DNA from 2 places in the Clostridium sp. USBA 49 genome. Region 2 is predicted to be linked to the other one. Evidence: predicted binding sites of a transcription regulator. Region 2 holds the regulator's gene; the other holds the start of a gene.
The links. Region 2 encodes Rex, which represses fermentation and respiration genes when NADH is low (regulators of the CRP and FNR family bind a similar motif). Its sites were predicted from a motif close to ATTGTTAANNNNTTAACAAT; they were not measured.
Positions count from the first base shown of each region.

Region 1 (7,419 bases), on a different contig from region 2:
CGCCATTGAATGACATACTCCTAGAAAAGCATTTGCAAAAGCCATTCCTGCCATTGTTGATGCGTGTGCCATTTTTTCTCTTGCTTTTACATTTGTAGTTCCTTCATTATAAGCTTGTGGAAGATATTTAAATATTAATCTTATAGCTTCTAATGCAAGGCCATTTGTATACTCTGACGCAAGCACTGATACATATGCTTCTATAGCATGTGTTAAAGCATCTATTCCTGATGCTGCTGTTAATCCTTTTGGCATCTTCATCATAAGTTCTGCATCTACTATTGCCATATCTGGTGTTAATTCATAATCTGCTAATGGATACTTTACTCCTGTTGTTTCATCTGTTATAACTGCAAATGGTGTTACTTCTGATCCTGTTCCTGCTGAAGTTGGAATAGCAACCATTGTAGCTTTTTCTCCCATTTTAGGGAATGTATATACTCTCTTTCTTATGTCCATAAATCTCATTGCTAAATCTTCAAATCTTACTTCTGGATGTTCATATAATACCCACATTATTTTTGCTGCATCCATTGGTGAGCCTCCGCCTAATGCTATTATTGTATCTGGCTTAAAGCTCTTCATTTCTTCAGCACCTTTTCTTGCAGTTCCTAATGTTGGATCTGGTGCAACATCAGAGAATATCTTAAAGTCTATACCATTTTCTTCAAGAACTTTTGTAACTATATCTACAAATCCTAATTCATAAAGAACTTTATCTGTTACTATAAATGCCTTTTTCTTACCCATATCTTTTAATTCTTTTAATGCTACAGGAAGGCATCCATATTTAAAATAAACTTTTTCAGGAACTCTAAACCAAAGCATATTTTCTCTCCTCTCAGCTACACTCTTAATATTTAATAAGTGTTTAACTCCTACATTTTCTGATACAGAGTTACCTCCCCAGCTTCCGCAGCCAAGAGTTAGAGATGGAGCTAACTTAAAGTTATATATATCTCCTATAGCACCTTGTGATGAAGGCATATTTATTATAGTTCTACCAGTTTTCATTACAGAACCAAATTTAGCAATTCTGTCTTTGCATTTAACTTGATCTGTATATAAAACTGATGTATGCCCAAATCCTCCAAGTTCTATAAGTCTTGCAGCCTTTTGTAATGCTTCATCAAAGCTATAAACTCTATACATTCCAAGAACTGGAGATAACTTTTCGCGTGAGAATGGCTCATCAAGTTCTACTGATTCAACCTCTCCTATAAGAACTTTAGTATTTTCAGGAACATTAACTCCAGCAAGTTCAGCTATTTTTGTTGCAGGTTGTCCAACTATTTCTGAATTTAAAGCTCCATTTTTGAATATAGTTTTTCTTACCTTATCCAGTTCTTCTCCTTGTAAGAAGTAAGCTCCTCTTTCAATAAATTCTTCTTTAACTTCATCATAAACCTCATCCATTACTATAACTGTTTGTTCTGATGCACATATAACACCATTATCAAAAGTTTTTGAAAGAAGTATAGAACTTACAGCCATCTTTATGTGTGCTGTTTCATCTATAATTGCTGGAGTGTTACCAGCTCCAACTCCTATAGCAGGTTTACCTGAAGAATATGCAGCTTTAACCATTCCTGGACCGCCAGTTGCAAGTATTATATCTGCCTCACTCATAACCATTTGAGAAAGCTGTACTGTTGGTTCATCAATCCATCCTATAATTCCTTCTGGAGCTCCAGCTTTAACAGCAGCTTCTAAAACTATTTTAGCAGCTTCTATTGTAGATTTTTTTGCTCTTGGATGTGGTGAAAATATTATTCCATTTCTTGTTTTTAAAGCAATTAGAGCTTTAAATATTGCTGTTGATGTTGGATTTGTAGTTGGAACTATAGCTGCAATAACTCCTATAGGTTCTGCTACTTTTACTATACCAAATGATTCATCTTTTTCTATAACTCCACAAGTCTTTTCATCTTTATATTGATTATATATATATTCGGATGCAAAATGGTTTTTTATAACCTTATCCTCGACTATACCCATACCAGTCTCTTCAACTGCCATCTTGGCTAAATATATTCTTGCATTATTAGCTGCCATAGCTGCTTGTCTAAAAATTTCATCTACTTGTTCTTGTGTATAATTTGCAAATTTTCTTTGTGCTTCTTTAATTTCTTGAATTTTTATTTTTAGTTCTTCCATATTAGTAACTTTCATAGTACAGCCTCCTTTTTATTTAAATTAATTTATTTTTTATAGGCTTCTATATTAAACTTAACTTATTTTATTTATTAAAAATTTTAAATTTTGCAATTTAAAATTTTTAATAAGTCAAGTTGTCATAAAGAAATCCTATATATGATTTACAATATAATTTGTTAAAGTTTTAACTACATTCACATTATATATTTATTTTAATAAAAAAGCAATAGAATTAATAAAAAAAAATATAAAGTTTTTATTGTATTATTCTTTAATATATTATCATTTTTATGAAAACGTTATATGTTTTTGTTTGATTTTTCATTTTAATTATTGTGTTTTTTTTAACAATCATTTTCTGAATTTAATATTTAAATAACTAAAACATACCTATAAATAGCAAAAAAACAGCTATATTTTAGCGATTTAAGCTGTTTTTTTTTGCATATATTAATTAGAAAAATTTCTTATTTGAATTTATTTTTAACAAATAAATTATTTGTCTGTAAATTAAAAAATATTAAAATTTTTTAATTTAATTGGAAATTTTATTACATCGCCTGGGTTATCATCTACAAGTTTATAAAAATTTTCATTTTCTGGTGAAGGATAATAATAACTTAAATTTTCACCATTATTAACATATTCAATTACTCCAAACACTGCTGGTTTAAATCCTATATCTATTAATTTTTCAAATATATTTTCTTTTATTATAATTTCTACAGAGTCTGGTGTAAAACTTTTATTCCAAAGCTTAAGCCAGCTCTCTTCAAAATCAAATTCAGAAATTGTTTCATAATTTAATTTTTCACAGCCTTCTACCATACCATAAATTTCACTAACTTTTATTTTCCCAAAACTTTTTATTACATAATTATACTTAAACTTCCCTTTTAATTTATAATAAAATTTATCTTTTTCTTCTACGTTCCACCCACCTTTTATAAGCTGAGCATGTGTATATGCAAAACTCATATTAACTTTAAAATACACTATCTTCATTTGATTTTCTCCTTAAACATAAAAATTTATATAAAATAATAACTTATACAATTATAGCAAAAATTAAAAAATTTTTTAATATAAATTTACCAAATAGATTTAATGTAATAGCACTTTGTTATATATGGAAATTTTTCACTTATTATGTTACTATGATGTAAAATAAATAATAAGTATTTTTATAATTTAAAAGAAAGAGGGATTATTTTGCATAATAAACTTACTTTAGATGCTATAAATAAACTTAAAGAAGAGATTGAATATAGAAAAGTTGTTGTAAGAAAAAAAATAAATGAAGATCTTAAAGAAGCAAGAGCTCAAGGAGATTTAAGCGAAAATTTTGAATACAAGGCAGCCAAAAGAGACAGAGCAAGAAATGAAAGCAGAATTCGTTATCTTGAAAGAATGATTAAAACAGCTGTAATTATATCAGATGATACTTTAGAAGATGAAGTTGGTATAGGTAAAAAAGTAACTGTAAAATTTCTTAAGGAGGATGAAATAGAAGAATTTAAAATAGTAACAACAGTAGAAGCAGATCCTCTTAACAATATGATAAGTATAGAATCTCCTCTTGGAAAAGTTTTATATAAACATAAAGTTGGTGAAATTTTAAAAGTAAACTCTCCTGAAGGAGAATATACTATAAAAATTGAAAAAATTGAAACTAAGTAATAAATAATAAATTTTAATAAATATAAGATCTTCTTATATTTATACTATCCAACATAAAAAATAAATATAATCTATATTAATATTATTTTTTAAATTACAAATAATAAAAGTATGATTTCATATAATAATATTTTTATTAAAAATTGGCCACTATATATTAATGCAATGTAAATTTTTAAATACTTTAAAAAATTATATACTAGAAGTCAATTTACAGCTTATTTTAAAAATATAAATTTATAAAATAATAAGGTGGTATTAAATATGGATGTTGCTATAATAGGGGTTCCTATTTTTTATGGAGCAGATAAACATGGACCAGAATATGGCCCTGATAAATTACGCGAAAAAAAAGTTGTAGAAATAATAGGCAGACATAATCATAGAGTTTTTGATTTTGGAAATCTTTTTATTCCTAATGTTAAAGAATGTAATAAATTTTTTTCTCATCCAAATATGAAATATCTTGATCCAATAATACAAGTTAACAATAATCTTGCACATATTGTGTATTCTTCTATTAAAGGTAATAGCTTCCCTTTTGTAATTGGAGGAGATCATTCTTTAGGACTTGGAAGTGTAGCAGGATCAAGCAGAGCTTATAATAATTCTGCAGTTGTTTGGATAGATGCTCATGGAGATATAAATACGCAAGAAACTAGTGAAAGCGGCAATATACATGGGATGTCTTTAGCTAAAGCAATGGGCCTTGGATATAAAGATTTAGTTGATGTTTATTATAAAGGTCCAAAAGTAAAAAATGAAAATGTTTTTATAATTGGTGCAAGAGATCTAGACAAAGGTGAATATGAATTAATAAAAAAAGAAAATCTTCATGTATATACTGCAAAAAGAATTCATGAGTATGGTATTGAACATGTAGTTAACGAAGTTATTAAAGATATTAAAAGCAGGAATATATCTTCAATTCATTTAAGCTTTGATTTAGATTTTATTGATGCAAAATTTGTTCCTGGAACTGGTACTCCAGTATCTAATGGTATGTCTATAGATGAAACAAAGGCTCTTTTAAAAATGTTTGCTAAATCAAATCTCGTAAAATCTATGGATTTTGTTGAACTTAATCCTCTTTTAGATAAAAATGATATTACATCTAATATTGCTATAAATTTAATTGATTGGACTTTTGAATATTTAAATTAAATAAGGACTGTTGCAAAATATATTCTAATACTCTAATTTCTTAAAACAACAACTATTTAATAGTATATTTATTTCATTGTAACTTCAAACTATCTTTCATTTTGCTACAGCCCTTTATTTTTATAAAAGATTTTTGAGATTATATAATAATATTATCTTAAAAAGTATTTTTGTTAAATATTGATACCTATATAGATATAATATAAATTTAGAAACATTATAAGATTACAACCAAAATAGGTGAATCTGCAGATAATTCTATAGAAAATCCTTATATAAAAGCACCTGCATCCATAATAACTTGATCTTCATAATAAATTATATAGTGGAAATTAATTTACAATTTATTATGGGTTAATCATATTAAAGAATAAATATAGCTGTAATAGTGGTAACTATAAGTCCTATAATTACCGGTTTTATATTTTTTTTCGCAAGTTCAAAAGCATCTACACCGCAAATAGCAGCTACAGGTATTACTGCCCAAGGAACTATTGTTCCTCCACCTACCCATATACCAGCTATTTGTCCTAAAGCCGTAAGAGTTGCTACTCCTTTACCTAACGCAGCTGAAAATATTTTAGCAACAGAACCTACTAAAGATATGCCAGAAAAGCCTGACCCATCAATTCCTGTAATGGCACCCACAACTGTAAGTGTGCTTGCCGAAATAACTGAATTAAGGGGAACTATATTTGCAAGAGCAGCACCTAAATCATTAACAATACCATTGGAGTTTTGCGGAAGTACATTACCGAATATATTAGTAAAAGCCGAATCTCCTAAATAAAAGAAAGCTGCTATAGGTATAACAATACCAAATATTTTAAAAGCAAATTGCAATCCTTTAACTAAATCATCTGTAATTTTTTCTAAGGCCTTTTTTCTATAAGCTAATATTGAAATTATGCTTAATATAAATACAGCAGTACCACCTATAAGAGCTGTAGCATCTCCTCCTTGAAGTTTTGATTTATACATTATAAAAATATCCAATGCAAATAATATAACTATGAATAAAGCTAAAATTTTTCTAAGTTTTTTAGAAGTAATTAACATTCTTTCTTCTAAATTATTTTCAGTTACCTCTTCAATTTTATACTCTTTATACTCACTTGATAATATACCTTGTTTTATATCCTTTCTAATAATATAAAAACCTGCTGTAGTAGTTACAATCCCCATTACAATTACAAGAGGAACACTTGCCGATATAACATCAGCTGCAGGTATCCCGGCAGCATCTCCAGTAATTTTAGGTGCAGCTTGAATTATATAATCACTAGATAAAGCTATGCCATGTCCAAAAAGATTCATAGACACAGCAACTCCCATAGCTGGAAGGCCAGCCTTTTTTGCTATAGGAATAAATAATGCTCCAATAAGTGCCACAGCTGGTGATGGCCAAAAGAACCAAGATAAAATCATCATAACTATACCTATAACCCAATAAGCAATCCAATAATTTTTAATAATTCTTTTAAATGGCGATATCATCTCATCGTTTATACCTGAAACTATTATGGTATTGCTCATAGCAGTTATGACAGATATTATAAATATTGTAGGCATGAGTTCTTTTGCTGCATAAACAAAACTGTTAAATATACCCATTGCTGATTTATAAACCGAACCTGTAGCAAAAATACCCAATACAAAAATGCCTATAATACAAATAAGTGATATATCTTTCTTCCTTATCATAGATACTATTATTACAATAATAAAGATAAGATATATATAGTGAAGTGATGTTAATGTTACATTAATCATATACTCCTCCAATTAAAATTACTATATTATTAAATTATGAAAAAATACATACTTAGTTACTAAATATTAAGTAATAATTTATTTCTTTATTTATAAAAATTTTACACACATAAATACCTTTGTTATAATTTATCTATAATTTTATAAGGAGGTTTTAACTGTGATTTTCATTATAACTGCACTAATGGCAGAAGCTGCTCCTATTATTGAGCATTTTAAATTAAAAAAAGATATAACTAATAATACATATCAATTATATAGAAATTATGATATTGTACTAATAATAAGCGGAGTTGGAAAAATAAAAAGTGCTATGGCAGCTACATATCTATTTTCTACTTATAATTCTAAAGAAAGAAATTTTTTAATAAATATAGGTTTTTGTGGAACAAACAGTAGCAAATATAGACTTGGCACCCCTTTATTAATACATAAAATTACAGATGTTGATACTAATTATGATTATTATCCTGATATATTTATTGACAGTACTTTGCCTAGAGAAGCTTTATACTGCTATTCAAAGCCAGTAAAAAAAGAGAATATTAATACTAAAGAAGATATTTTTTGTGATATGGAATCTTCTGGAATTATGGAAGTTTCTAAAAAATTTACTTATTCTCACGAAGTAGTAATAATAAAAAT
Region 1 covers NZ_FUYD01000001.1:210,922-218,340, forward strand. The annotation lists gene adhE (bifunctional acetaldehyde-CoA/alcohol dehydrogenase) at 1-2,172, opposite strand, end outside; gene B5D11_RS00950 (hypothetical protein) at 2,668-3,162, opposite strand; gene greA (transcription elongation factor GreA) at 3,370-3,837, shown strand; gene rocF (arginase) at 4,102-5,001, shown strand; gene B5D11_RS00965 (hypothetical protein) at 5,365-6,774, opposite strand; gene B5D11_RS00970 (5'-methylthioadenosine/S-adenosylhomocysteine nucleosidase family protein) at 6,935-7,419, shown strand, end outside.
Region 1: a site for Rex is predicted at 2,330-2,349, ahead of adhE (bifunctional acetaldehyde-CoA/alcohol dehydrogenase). Genes of this name have one in related genera too.

Region 2 (7,419 bases):
TATTAAATTCATCTTCATTTGTATTATATATAATTATATCATTATCTTTTTTTTCTATTTCTAATACTTTATTAAAAGCTACTCCAATATAGTTTCCATTTTCTTCTTTATGCCATCTAAAACATTGTCCACAATCAAAAATATGATTGAGTTCAAAATTTTTGACATTTTTAATTATTATACCTTTATCAAATTCTTTTACACTGTCAAAATCAGCCATTATTTTTCTCCTCTAGACATATTATAGTTTAATTTTTATCTTTTGTTTTTAATATATACCATAAATTTAGCATTTTCAATATAAATTAAATTATTTTGTTTAACATATAATTAATAAAAATTTTATATTACAATTCACTTTACATAATGATAATATAGTTTTTATGTTAAATGTATAACATATACTTAACATAAATATTTATGTAATTATAAACCTATAATCTAGTACTGTAGAGATATTAAATTACTTAATATGAATTTATTATTTATGTGTTTATGTGATTACATTTACTTAATAAAAATATACCGATACATAAATTTTTAAACTTATATATCGGTATATTTTATATAATTATTAATTGTTATTTGATAAAAATTCATTTATAGCTTTTGCAGCTTTTTTACCTGCTCCCATAGCAAGTATTACTGTAGCTGCACCAGTTACTGCATCTCCACCTGCATATACTCTTTCTCTTGTAGTAAGTCCTGTTTCCTCTTGAGCTATTATGCATTTTCTATTGTTTATTTTTAATCCTTTAGTCGTTGAAGCTATAAGTGGATTTGGAGAAGTACCAAGTGACATTATTACAGTATCTACATCCATAATAAATTCTGATCCTTTTACCTCTACAGGTTTTCTTCTTCCTGAAGCATCTGGTTCACCTAGCTCCATTTTGATGCATTTCATACCTTTAACCCAGCCTTTTTCATCTGATAATATTTCTACTGGATTAGTAAGAAGATCAAATATAACTCCTTCTTCTTTAGCATGATGTACTTCTTCAACTCTTGCTGGAAGTTCTGATTCTGAACGTCTATATACTATATGAACCTCAGCCCCTAATCTTAAAGCCGTTCTTGCTGCATCCATAGCAACATTTCCTCCGCCTACTACGGCTACTTTTTTACCAATTTTTATTGGTGTATCATAATCTTCTCTAAAAGCTTTCATAAGGTTTGTTCTTGTTAAAAACTCATTAGCTGAAAACACTCCATTAGAATTTTCTCCTGGTATTCCCATAAACTTTGGAAGCCCTGCTCCAGAACCTATAAATACAGCATCAAATCCTTCTTCTTCCAAAAGTTCGTCTATAGTAATTGTTTTTCCTACAATTACATTTGTCTCTATTTTTACTCCAAGCTTTTTAACATTATCTATTTCATGTTTAACCACAGTATCCTTTGGAAGCCTAAACTCTGGTATTCCATAAACTAAAACTCCTCCTGGTTCATGAAGTGCTTCAAATATAGTTACATCATAACCCATTTTTGCTAAATCCCCTGCACATGTAAGTCCTGCAGGTCCACTTCCTATGACTGCAACTTTTTTGCCTTTCTTAGGTTCAGTTTCAGTTAAATCTATATTGTTTTCTCTTGACCAATCAGCTACAAATCTTTCAAGTTTTCCTATTGCAACAGGTTCTCCTTTAATTCCAAGTATACACTTTCCTTCGCATTGAGTTTCCTGAGGACATACTCTCCCACATACTGCAGGAAGAGAACTTTGTCTTGCTATAACTTTAGCCGCTTCTTCAAATTCTCCATTTTTAACATGTTGTATAAATTTAGGTATTTCTATAGTTACAGGGCACTGTGTTACACACATAGGATTTTTACAATTTAAACATCTTGCTGCTTCTTCCATAGCTTCTTCTTTAGTATATCCTAAACAAACTTCTTCAAAATTTTTAACTCTAACCTTTGGGTCTTGTTCTTTAATTGGTACTCTTTTCATTCTGTTCATTTATACTTCCCCCTCTAAGTCTGTTAATCACAGCATCCACAGCCAGCATTTCCATTTTTATGATGCTCTTTTTTAAATTCTACCTGTAATTCTTCATTTTTATACATAGTCTGTCTTCTAATAGCTTCATCAAAATCTATAAGATGACCATCAAATTCTGGTCCATCAACACATGCAAATTTAGTTTCACCACCAACAGTAACCCTGCAAGCTCCACACATTCCAGTTCCATCTACCATTATTGTGTTTAAACTTACAACAGTTTTTATTCCTAATTCTTTTGTAAGTTTAGCTACAAACTTCATCATTATCATAGGTCCTATAGCTACAACTAAATCATAATGTTTTCCTTCATTTTGTATTAAATTTTTAAGAAGATCTGTAACCATACCTTTAAAACCGTAAGAACCATCATCAGTTGCTACATAAACATTTCCTGCCACATTTTTCATTTCATCTTCTAATATTAAAAATTCTTTAGATTTACATCCTATAATAACATCTGCTTTTATTCCTCTTTCATTAAGCCACTTAACCTGAGGATATACTGGAGCCGTTCCAACTCCACCAGCAATAAATATAATATTTTTATTTTTTAAAGTATCCAAGTCTTCATGCACTAATTCTGAAGGCTGTCCAAGAGGACCAACAACATCTGAAAAACTATCTCCTACTTCATACTTAGCCATTTCTTTAGTAGATTTCCCAATGCTTTGAAAAACTATAGTTACTGTCCCTTTTCTATCATCATAATCACATATTGTAAGAGGAATTCTTTCTCCCTTTTCGGTCATTTTAACTATTAAAAATTGTCCTGGTTTAGCAGATTTAGCTAATCTTTCAGCTTCTACATCCATAAGATATATATTGGGCGCTAATATTCTTTTGTTTACAATTTTGTACATTATTAATCCTCCTGTATATAATTTTTAAAAAATTTTTTGAATAAATGTAGTATTTAATTTTTAAAAAATTTTAATAAATAATATAAACAAATTCTCAAATTTCATTTAGTTACTCTATTAAATATATAACAAAATTTAATTATTAATTATTATATCATATTATCAAAATATTTCATTAATAATTATAAAAAAAGTATAAAAATTAATAATTTTGTATAATTATTAATTTTTATATCATTATATTTATATAAGTTTTTAAAATTAAAACTCTCAAGCATTACTATGCAAGAGAGCTTTTTATTAAAATTATTTTAAAAATTTACTTTTTTCCCTTCAAATGTACAAATAAAAAGTTCTTTCATTTCTTCATTTGATATTTCTCTTGGATTTGATCCTGTACATGCGTCCTTAACAGCATTTTCAGCTATTCTATCTACATTTGCATAAAAATCTTTTTCACTTATTCCATATTCTTTTAAAGTTTGAGGAATGCTCATTTCTTTATTCATTTCTCTAATCATATTAGTTAAAGAATCTACTAATTCATCTTCTGTGTTACCAGAAAGTCCAATATTTTTAGCTATTTGTGCATATCTATCTTTACAAACTTTTTTATTAAAGTCTATAACATAAGGAAGATATATAGCATTTGCACATCCATGAGGAATATGAAATACAGCTCCACTTTTATGTGCCATACTATGAGTTATTCCAAGTAATGCATTAGAAAAAGCCATACCAGCTAAGCATTGAGCAATATGCATTTCTTCTCTAGATTTTTTATCACCATAAAATGATTTTATTAAATTTTCCTTAATCATAGTAATAGCCTGCATTGCAAGTGGATCTGAAAAGGCAGATTTTAATGAAGCAACATAAGCTTCAATAGCATGAGTTAATGCGTCCATTCCAGTATGTGCTGTAAGCTTTGCTGGCATTGTTTCTGCCAAAGATGGATCTACTATAGCTACATCTGGGGTTAAATTAAAATCAGCCAACGGATATTTTATTTCAGTTTTATAATCGGTTATAACTGAAAAAGCTGTAACTTCTGTTGCTGTACCACTTGTAGATGGTATAGCAGCAAATTTTGCTTTTTGTCTTAATTCTGGAATTCCAAAAGGAACTACTGCTTGTTCAAAAGTAAAATCTGGATATTCATAAAATATCCACATAGCTTTAGCTGCATCTATTGGAGAACCTCCACCTATTGCTACTATCCAATCAGGCTCAAATTCTCTCATAATCTTTGCACCTTTCATAACTGTTTCAACAGACGGATCAGGTTCAACTCCCTCTATAAGTTTAATTTCAAATCCACCTTCTTTTAAATAAGATATGGTTTTATCTAAAAAACCAAATTTTCTCATAGAACTTCCGCCGGTAACTACAACTGCCTTTTTACCTTTTAATGTTTTTAAAGCTTCTAGAGAATTTTTCCCAAAATAAATATCTCTTGGTAAAGTAAATCTATTCATCTAGCATTCCTCCTGTTTTTTATATTTGATTGATATTTTTTTAACAATTTTATTCTAACACATTTTACTTTCTTATAAAAGTACTATTTATGAAATATTTGTTAAAAGTATAAAAAAATCAAAAGCCATAGATAAAATTAGAAAAAATCTTTTTATATATATATGGCTTTTGATTTATTAAATTATACAAATATTGGTTTTAAACAATTAATTAAATGACATTATATTAACAATTATTTATCACTTTTATCTTTTAATAAATAAGTAAGAGTCATAAGATGTTCGCTTAAATGAACATTTTCAACTACAACATTTTCTGGAACTACTAAATCAGTTGGTGCAAAATTCCAAATTCCTTTAACTCCACCTTCTACAAGAGTATCACATATTTTTTGTGCACTTGCTTTAGGTACACATATTATTCCTATATCTATTTTGTTATTTTTAAGAAAATCAGGTAAATTATCTATATCATCAATTTCTACGTCTCTTATTTTAATACCTATTAATTTTGGATTTGCATCAAAAATTCCTTTTAAAGAAAATCCTAATTTTTCAAATCTTGTATAATTTGCAATAGCTTGACCTATATTACCTGCACCTATAATAACTGTGTTGTAAGATCTAGTAAGTCCTAATATATCACTTATTTCATTATATAAATCTTTTACATTATATCCATATCCCTGCTGGCCAAAATCTCCAAAACAATTTAGATCTTGTCTTATTTGGGACGCTGTAAATCCTATTTTTTCACCAAGTTCTTTAGATGATATTCTATCAACATCATTTTTCATCAATTCTTGCAAATATCTATGATATTTTGGCAACCTTTTAATAACTGCCATTGATATATTGCTTTTTTTCTTTTCCATAACCGCACCTCTCTTTTTATCTATACATTAATAGTATGACTTAAATTATATTTACTGTCAATATTTTAACATATTTCTAAAGTTTAAAACATCTTTGTTATAATTAATACTACAAAAAAATTTACATTCATAGTAGAATATAAATTATGTATATTATGTATACATACAAATTTGTTATTAAATATTATTTTTAAATATAAAATATATTTAAAATACATTTTGATTATATTCTTTTACATTATCACAATATTCAAATTCATTTTTAATATTTATTAATGCTTGGTTTCACAAATCAAGTATTTTATCATTTAATATTATACTTATTTTTTAAAGATATAAATATCAAAGCCTTTAAATTTTATGAAAATATATTTTTTAGAAACAAAATATAACATTAAATTTAACAAAACATTTTAGGAAGGTGAAAAAATGATAGTTTTAAGTTGTAAAGATATTCATAAAAGTTATGGTATAAATGTAATTATAGATAAAGTTACTTTTAATATAAATGAAGGAGAAAAAGTAGGTTTAATAGGAGCTAACGGTGCAGGTAAAACTACTCTTTTTAAAATTTTAGCAGGTGAACTTGAAGCAGATAGCGGAGAAATTTTTATAGATAAAAATAAAAAAATTGGCTACCTTTCTCAACACCTTTCTCTTGAAAATAACAATACTATATATGAAGAATTATTAAAAGTATTTAAAGATTTGATAGAATTGGAAAATAGAATTAAAGAACTTGAGATAAAACTAAATGAACCTTACGATAGGTCTAAAGAAGAATATCATAAAAAAATAATAGAACAATATACAACATTATCTGATATTTATAATAATCGTGGAGGTTACACATATAAGGGAGAAATTAGCAAAATATTAAAAGGTTTGGGGTTTAATGAAGAAGATTTTAATAAAAACATAAATATATTAAGTGGAGGTCAAAAGACAAGAGTTGCTCTTTGCAAACTTCTTCTTGAGAGTCCTGATATACTTTTTCTTGATGAACCTACTAATCATCTTGATTTAGATGCTATTGAATGGCTAGAAGAATATCTAAAATCTTATAAAGGTACAATTATAATAATATCTCATGATAGATTTTTCTTAGACTCTATAACTACAAAAACTCTGGAAATGATAAATGGACATATAAATACTTATAATGGTAATTATACTTTCTTTGTAGAACAGAAAAAGAAAAATTATGAAATTCAGTTAAAGGCATATTCTCTGCAGCAAGCTGAAATTAAAAGGCAAGAAGAAATAATAGAAAAATATCGTTCATTCAACAGAGAAAAAAGCATAAAAGCGGCTGAAAGCAGAGAAAAAGCTTTAGAAAAAATGGAAAAAATAGCTCCTCCTGATGCTATTTTAAAAGCCTCTAAAATTAAATTTGAAACTCAGATTAAATCTGGTAATGATGTTCTTCATATTGAAAATTTGAGCAAAAGTTATGGTGATAAAAAACTTTTTTATAATTTAAATATGGATATAAAAAGAGGAGAAAAGACAGCTCTTATTGGTGAAAACGGTCGTGGAAAAACTACTCTTTTTAAAATAATAATGGATAAAGTTTCACAAGATAATGGTGTAAAAGTTCTTGGTAAAAATGTAAATATAGGTTATTACGATCAGGAACAATCAGATTTACATGAAGAAAAATCTATTTTAGATGAAGTATGGGATGAATTTCCAGAAATGACTACAACACAAATTAGAAATGCTTTAGCTGCTTTTTTATTTACTGGAGATGATGTATTTAAAACAATCTCTACTTTAAGCGGCGGAGAAAAATGTAGAATAAATCTTTTAAAGCTTATGCTTTCAAAATCAAATTTTCTTCTTTTAGATGAACCTACAAATCATCTTGATATAATATCGCGTGAAGCTTTAGAGGATGCTATTTTAAATTATGATGGAACAGTTCTTGTAATATCTCATGACAGATATTTCTTAAATAAAGTTGTGAATAAAATATATGAACTTAAGGAAGATGGTATTAAAGAATATCTTGGTAATTATAACTATTTTATAGAGAAAAAGAAAAATCCATTAAGATATGAAGAAGAATCTATTAATGAAGGAAAAACTAAAACTCAAATTCAAGAAGAGAGGAAAAAGAAAAGAGAACTAGAAAAAAAGCTTAAAGAAAAGCAGCTTAAAATAAAAGAAATTGAAATTTCTATTGAAAATAATGA
Region 2 covers NZ_FUYD01000004.1:86,451-93,869, forward strand. The annotation lists gene B5D11_RS05515 (DNA-3-methyladenine glycosylase family protein) at 1-220, opposite strand, end outside; gene gltA (NADPH-dependent glutamate synthase) at 575-1,963, opposite strand; gene B5D11_RS05525 (sulfide/dihydroorotate dehydrogenase-like FAD/NAD-binding protein) at 1,987-2,868, opposite strand; gene B5D11_RS05530 (iron-containing alcohol dehydrogenase) at 3,180-4,346, opposite strand; gene B5D11_RS05535 (redox-sensing transcriptional repressor Rex) at 4,580-5,221, opposite strand; gene abc-f (ribosomal protection-like ABC-F family protein) at 5,651-7,419, shown strand, end outside.